DNA from 2 places in the Neptunomonas phycophila genome. Region 2 is predicted to be linked to the other one. Evidence: predicted binding sites of a transcription regulator. Region 2 holds the regulator's gene; the other holds the start of a gene.
The links. Region 2 encodes sigma-54, which starts transcription at its own class of promoters, with help from an activator protein. Its sites were predicted from a motif close to TGGCACNNNNNTTGCTNT; they were not measured.
Positions count from the first base shown of each region.

Region 1: the regulator sigma-54 is predicted to act here: its motif matches at 2,218-2,235, upstream of BS617_RS09185 (ANTAR domain-containing response regulator).

Region 1 covers NZ_MRCI01000001.1:2,023,368-2,026,786, reverse strand. Annotated here, with positions in the region: gene BS617_RS09190 (CmpA/NrtA family ABC transporter substrate-binding protein) at 375-1,529, opposite strand; gene BS617_RS09185 (ANTAR domain-containing response regulator) at 1,526-2,110, opposite strand; gene gltX (glutamate--tRNA ligase) at 2,408-3,419, shown strand, end outside.
Region 2 covers NZ_MRCI01000001.1:2,398,909-2,402,327, forward strand. Annotated here, with positions in the region: gene lptB (LPS export ABC transporter ATP-binding protein) at 1-239, shown strand, start outside; gene BS617_RS10900 (RNA polymerase factor sigma-54) at 277-1,812, shown strand; gene hpf (ribosome hibernation promoting factor) at 1,858-2,148, shown strand; gene ptsN (PTS IIA-like nitrogen regulatory protein PtsN) at 2,174-2,632, shown strand; gene rapZ (RNase adapter RapZ) at 2,667-3,419, shown strand, end outside.

The DNA.
Region 1 (3,419 bases), 380 kb from region 2:
TTTTGCGTAACAAGTTACGGCGGCCGATGACAGACTTCAGAACATTCTTTTTCAGAAAATCGTTGGACATGTTTCAAGCTCCCTAAGTATAAAAACAGAAAAGGCGCCCCGACCGGAGGGTGAGATCCGGTCCAAAGGGCGCCTTTGCCTAAATAAATTATGTGTACATATGTAATGATGTGTATGTACTTAATTTGATATAGCAGAGAGCGTGCCAAATATTTAAAAAGCCCGCTATAACGGGCTTTTAAGAGAAAAGCTATGTGAGTTTAGTGGGGATGATCTAGCTAATTGTGCATTAATTTGTGCATTTTTTGAGCGCCACTACCCAGTTAGGCACTAGGTTGGCGCACATTTACTAGGCCTTTAGTCCTCTATCGAAAACGAATATCGGACGGCATGACAATAGGGTGGTGTGTGCCGGCTATTTCCCAATTGCCAGCATGAACGCCTTCGTCTTTTGTGTTCTCACAAGGGAGGTTTATGTCGAGCGCACTAGCCACCTCGCGGTATAAGCTCGTTAAATAGGTTTGTTCGACAATGTTATCCAAAGATTCTGGAGCCTGATTGTGATCGCTGACATTGAGAATGTGTTGGCTAAACCATCTGGCCTGCGATAGCCATGGGAAGGTAGCAATGGGCGGAGTAAAACTATGCTGCCCAAATAGCAGGTTTATACTATCAATGTCATCAATAGGGATGTAATCGTTGTTTAATAACAGTGCAAATCCACTCAGTTTATTTGTTTCGTTATCTAACCACGAGCAAGCCTTTAAAAGAGCGGCAATGAGGCGTTGGTGGGTTGCAGGGTTGCTTTCGCTCCAAGCTTTAGTCACACCGAGCACTTTATCTGGTGCATTTTCCCAAATTTGATGGCCGCTTAGCAGCTTGTGTCCAACGCCTTTGGCCTGCGCCAAACTGTTCCAAGGTTCGCCCACACAAAAAATATCAATCACGCCGCGCTGCATGGCATCAACCATTTGCGGAGGAGGCACAACGATCAGTTTTAGTTTCCCTTGCGGGTCTATATCGAAGTGCTGCAGCCATTCCCGTAATAGAAAGTGATGAGTGGAATACGTATGGACAGAAGCAACGTTTAGAGTACCCTCAAAACCTTCAAGGTAGCTTTTTAGTGCCAGCGCCGCTTGCTCGCTATTGAGTGCAATATTGGATGGGTTGATTGCCTCCCATAAGGTATTTGATACCGTAATGGCATTGCCGTTTAGCCCCAGTCCCATAGCCGTCACCATAGGTTGGCTAGCGCCTAAGCGCATAGCACTGGCCAACACAATACCTGCCGGCATTGGGGCGGCGTCTAACAGGCCATACTGCACTTTATCCCGAATGCTTGCCCACGATGATTCGCGGCTAAGTGTTACGGATAAGCCCGCTTCTTCAAAAAAGCCTAACTCTTTTGCAGCGACTACGGGTATACAGTCGAGTAGGGGGATATATCCAATGTTCAATTCAGATTTTTCGGCAGCAGGAAAATCGTCAGGTAAACGGATATCGGTGGTTGCTGAATTCATGACACCAACTCCAAAACAGAAATAATATTTTTAGCAATATCGTTTAATGGCTTTTGTTGATCCATCGCCATTTTGCGCATTGCTTTAAAGGCTTGCTCTTCTGAGCAGCGGTTATGTTTCATGACTAAGCCTTTAGCACGCTCAACTATTTTACGGTCAGCTAACTCATTTTTGGCGTCAGCTAACTCAGAGCGTAATGCTTGGAACTCTCTAAAACGTGCAGCGGCCACATCTAAAATGGCTTTCATACGGTGATGTTCTAGTCCATCAACAATATAAGCACTTACACCTGCACGAATCGCCTTTTCGATGGTTGGCTGATCACCCTGTTCGGCAAACATTACAACCGGGCGCGGCGAACTCTGGTTAAGGATTGCCATGTTCTCTAGGACGTCGCGATCGGGCGAGTCTAGGTCCACAATAATCATATCGGGTTTTAGCTCTTCCACTCGGTCAGCTAAATGATCGGTTGTATCAAGGCGGGCTAAAACGTCATAGCCTTGATCACGCAACGCCTGCTCAACCAGAGCGGCACGTCCTCGATCTTCATCGATAACCAGTACAGATAAACGTTTCTTCAATTGAGAGTCCTAAGCAGCTTTCATCATAGATAAACAAGAATACTGGCCGGTGGAGCCAGCGAACCTCACCCAATTCATTATTCCCGCTATTCTACACATAGGCGGGATAAGCAATAAATACGCCATGCGTCCCATTGTTGCTCAGAAAAAATAAACCATTAGCTAGGTGGCATGTCGATTAGCACGGCGCGGTTTGCATGCGTATAATACCGCTTTTTCGTATGTCTTATTTCATTATTAAGCTTTACGCATTGATTCACTCATATATTCAATCATCGTTGTTGTGGTAGGAAGAGAATGACTGTACGTACACGTGTTGCACCATCGCCGACAGGCGATCCTCATGTAGGCACAGCCTACATAGCCTTGTTTAACTTGGCGTTTGCGCGCCAGCATGGCGGGCAATTTATCCTCCGCATAGAGGATACCGACCAGACACGTAGCACGTCAGAATCGGAACAAAAGATCCTCGATTCATTGCATTGGTTAGGCCTGGAATGGGATGAAGGTCCAGATGTTGGAGGCCCTCATGGTCCTTACCGCCAAAGCGAACGTAAAGACATGTATGCGCAATATGCTTACGATTTAGTAGAGAAAGGGCATGCGTTTATCTGTTATCGCACGTCAGAAGAGCTAGACGAATTGCGCGAAGCGCGTCGCGCTGCGGGTGGCCACACCGCGCTAAAACAGAGCGATTTAGCCTTACCGGCAGACGAAGTCGAAAAGCGTAAAGCGGCAGAGGCTCCTTTTGTTATCCGTATGTGCGTCCCTGAAGATGACGGCGTCTGCGTGGTTGATGATCTATTACGCGGACCAATCGAATTAGAGTGGGGCATGGTTGATGCTCAGATCTTGCTAAAATCAGATGGTATGCCAACCTACCACCTTGCAAACGTGGTTGATGATCACCTAATGGAGATCACTCACGTTATTCGCGGCGAGGAGTGGATCAACTCGGCACCTAAGCACAAGCTGCTGTACCAATACTTTGGTTGGGATATGCCAACGCTATGTCACATGCCGTTGTTGCGTAACCCAGATAGATCCAAGCTATCTAAGCGTAAAAACCCGACCAGTATTTTGTATTACCAGCGCATGGGTTATATGGCCGAAGCCTTGCTTAACTACTTGGGTCGTATGGGCTGGTCTATGCCGGATGAGCGCGAGAAGTTTACGCGTGACGAGATGTTCGCCAACTTTGACATCACTCGTGTTTCACTGGGTGGCCCTGTTTTTGATCAAGAGAAGCTTAGCTGGCTAAACGGCACATGGTTACGTGAGAACTTAACCCACGCCGAGTTTGCAGAGC
Region 2 (3,419 bases):
AACCCTTTGCAGGGGTTGACCCAATCTCTGTAAATGATATTAAAAAGACGATAAAACACCTACAATCAAAAGGTATTGGAGTCTTAATAACGGACCACAATGTCAGAGAAACACTAGACATTTGTGAGAAAGCCTACATAGTCAGTGAAGGTGTTATCCTAGCTGAAGGCGAGCCAAGCGATATACTGGCAAATGAAAAAGTTCGTGCTGCTTACCTCGGCGAATCGTTTCGACTATAAGCAACACCTCGTGTTTTCTGGAGTCTACTTGTAATTTATGAAGCAGTCATTACAGTTAAAAATGGGGCAACATCTCACGATGACCCCACAATTACAGCAAGCAATTCGCTTACTGCAATTATCGACACTTGATCTACAGCAGGAGATTCAATCTGCATTAGACAGCAATCCCATGCTGGAAACTAATGAAGACAGTGAAGACAATGCGGCTCCGCAGGACAACTCTACACAGAGCGAGCAGCCTAGCAATTCAGATCAAACCCCATCGGAATACACGGCGCAAACAACACAAGAATCGACACAATCTGACGACCAAGAACCCGACTCTTTTGACGACAAGTGGAACGATGACATCCCCAGTGAGTTATCAACCGATTCATCTTGGGACGACACTTACCAAACTAGCAGCAACACATCGAGCACAAGTAATCGTGACGATGACAGCTTTTTTGAATCGAATGATAGTGCCGAGGAGAGTCTCCAAGACCATTTGCTATGGCAACTTAACCTAACAAGGATGTCCGCAGACGACCGTTTAGTTGCTGAAGCCATTATCGATGCGATCGACAACGAAGGCTATTTACGCCTTAACATTGAAGAGCTGCTTGAAGACTTTAAACGCCAAGAACCAGAACGCTTCCAAGAAGCAGAACTGGAAGAGTTCGAAGCCGTATTGCATCGCGTACAGCAGTTTGATCCGCCCGGTGTAGCGGCCCGCGACTTAGGTGAATGCCTGTGCATACAATTAAAACAATTACCTGAGCCGCCTCCTTTGTTAGCGCAAACATTGAACTTGTGCCAACATTATATCCACTTACTGGGTAACCATGATTACAAACAATTGATGCGCAAGCTACGCATCAAAGAACCACAATTACAGGCTATTATTGAACTCATTCAAACGCTAAACCCGCAGCCGGGAGCAATGATTTCACCTTCAAAAGCTGAATATGTGATTCCAGATGTTTTTGTGGAAAAGCTCAAAGGTGTTTGGACCGTGCGCTTGAATTCTGAAGCTTCACCTAATTTACGGATCAACACTCAGTATGCTGATTTGATTCGCCGAGCGGACTCCAGCGCGGATAACACCTATTTAAAAAACCATTTACAGGAAGCACGCTGGTTTATTAAGAGTCTACTCAGCCGAAATGAAACTCTGCTAAAAGTTTCAAGTCAAATTATCGAAAGGCAAGTAGATTTTCTTGAGCATGGTGAAGAAGCTATGAAGCCCATGGTGTTACATGACATTGCCGAAGCAGTTGAGATGCACGAATCCACTATCTCACGTGTGACGACACAAAAATTCATGCACACACCTCGCGGAATATTTGAGCTAAAGTACTTCTTTTCAAGCCATGTCAACACCAGCGATGGTGGCGCAGCCTCATCAACAGCCATACGAGCGGTCATAAAAAAACTGATAGCTGCCGAAAACCCTGCTAAACCTTTAAGTGATAGTAAAATTGCTCAACTTCTCGATGAAGAAGGAATCCAGGTCGCTCGAAGGACGATCGCCAAATATCGCGAAGCGATGGGAATCGCTCCTTCTAATGAACGCAAGCGTCTGGTTTAATAACGATACGCATACGACTGAAGAGTCGTGCTAAGGAGACAATCTATGCAGATCAATATCACAGGTCACCATGTAGAACTGACTGAAGCACTGTCCGAGTATGTACACACTAAGTTTGACAAGCTAGAACGCCATTTCGATAACATCACTAACGTACAAGTGACCTTGAGTGTTGATAAACAGCGGCAAATTGCCGAAGCTGACATGCATATTGCTGGAGGCGAAATATTTGCAACCAGTGAGCAGCCGGATATGTATGCGGCCATTGATGCCCTGACGGATAAGCTAGACCGTCAAATCATCAAACATAAAGAAAAGCTCAAGAGCCATAAATAACCTTCTAATAACTAATTGAAGTCATATGCCCATAATTTCTCTGTTAACACCTAGCCGCACTCTACAAGCAGTAGAGGGCGGCAGCAAAAAGCGCGTGCTAGAAATGGCAAGCAAACTCATTGCTGAATCAGTCGGTGAAGAAGTCACACACGAACTTATCTTCACCGGCCTAATTGGCAGAGAAAGGCTGGGCAGTACCGGCATCGGTGAAGGGGTTGCTATACCCCATTGCCGATTAGCGGGTATCGAAGCACCGATAGGAGCGCTGATTCACTTAGCAGAGCCTATCGATTTTGATGCTATCGACAGCCGTCCTGTAGATTTACTGTTCTTTTTGCTAGTCCCTGAAGCGGCATGTGATGAGCACCTCGGCACTTTAGCAAAATTAGCAGAAGTCTTTAGCCAAGATGAATGCCGTGTCGCCCTTCGAAAAGCCGACAGCAATGAAAACCTATTGGCTACAGCGACGCGCTTATTCCAATAAAGTGACATCAGCCTAATGCAATAAGAGAGCTCTCATGAAATTGGTAATCATTAGCGGGATGTCCGGCTCAGGAAAAAGCTCAGCCCTGCAGGCATTGGAAGATGTTGGTTTTTATTGCATTGATAACTTACCGGCTATGCTATTGCCGGATTTAATTAAGCATCTAGAAGCCGATGCTCAATTCAAAAAAATAGCCGTTTGTATCGATGCTCGTAACTTATCGAGTAATTTAGAGCGGCTCCCCGAGATCTGGCGTGATTTTAACGAACACAGCGACATTAACGCCGAGCTCGTGTTTATTAACGCGTCACTTGAAAGCTTACTCAACCGTTACAGCTCAACTAGACGCCGACATCCGATGTCAGAATTGTTTAGTGGATTAACTGACTCAATTGAGTACGAAAAAAAGCTCCTTGAGCCGATCGCCGAAATTGCTGATATACGAATCGATACTACACATATGTCACTATACGACCTCCGTGACACGATTAAATTACGTGTAGCAGAGCGCAAACAGCAAACGTTATCACTGCAATTTGAGTCGTTTGGCTTTAAACATGGCGTTCCAATGGATGTCGATATGGTATTTGATGTCCGTGTACTGCCAAACCCTTATTGGCTTCCTGAATTACGTAAATTTACGGGCAAGGACAAGCCTGTCATCGACTTTTTAAGCAACGAGGCTCTGGTCGATGAAATGTACCAGGATATTCGCGGTTACATTGAAAAGTGGTTGCCTGAGTTTTCCAACAATAACCGCAGTTATGTCACGGTAGGTATTGGCTGC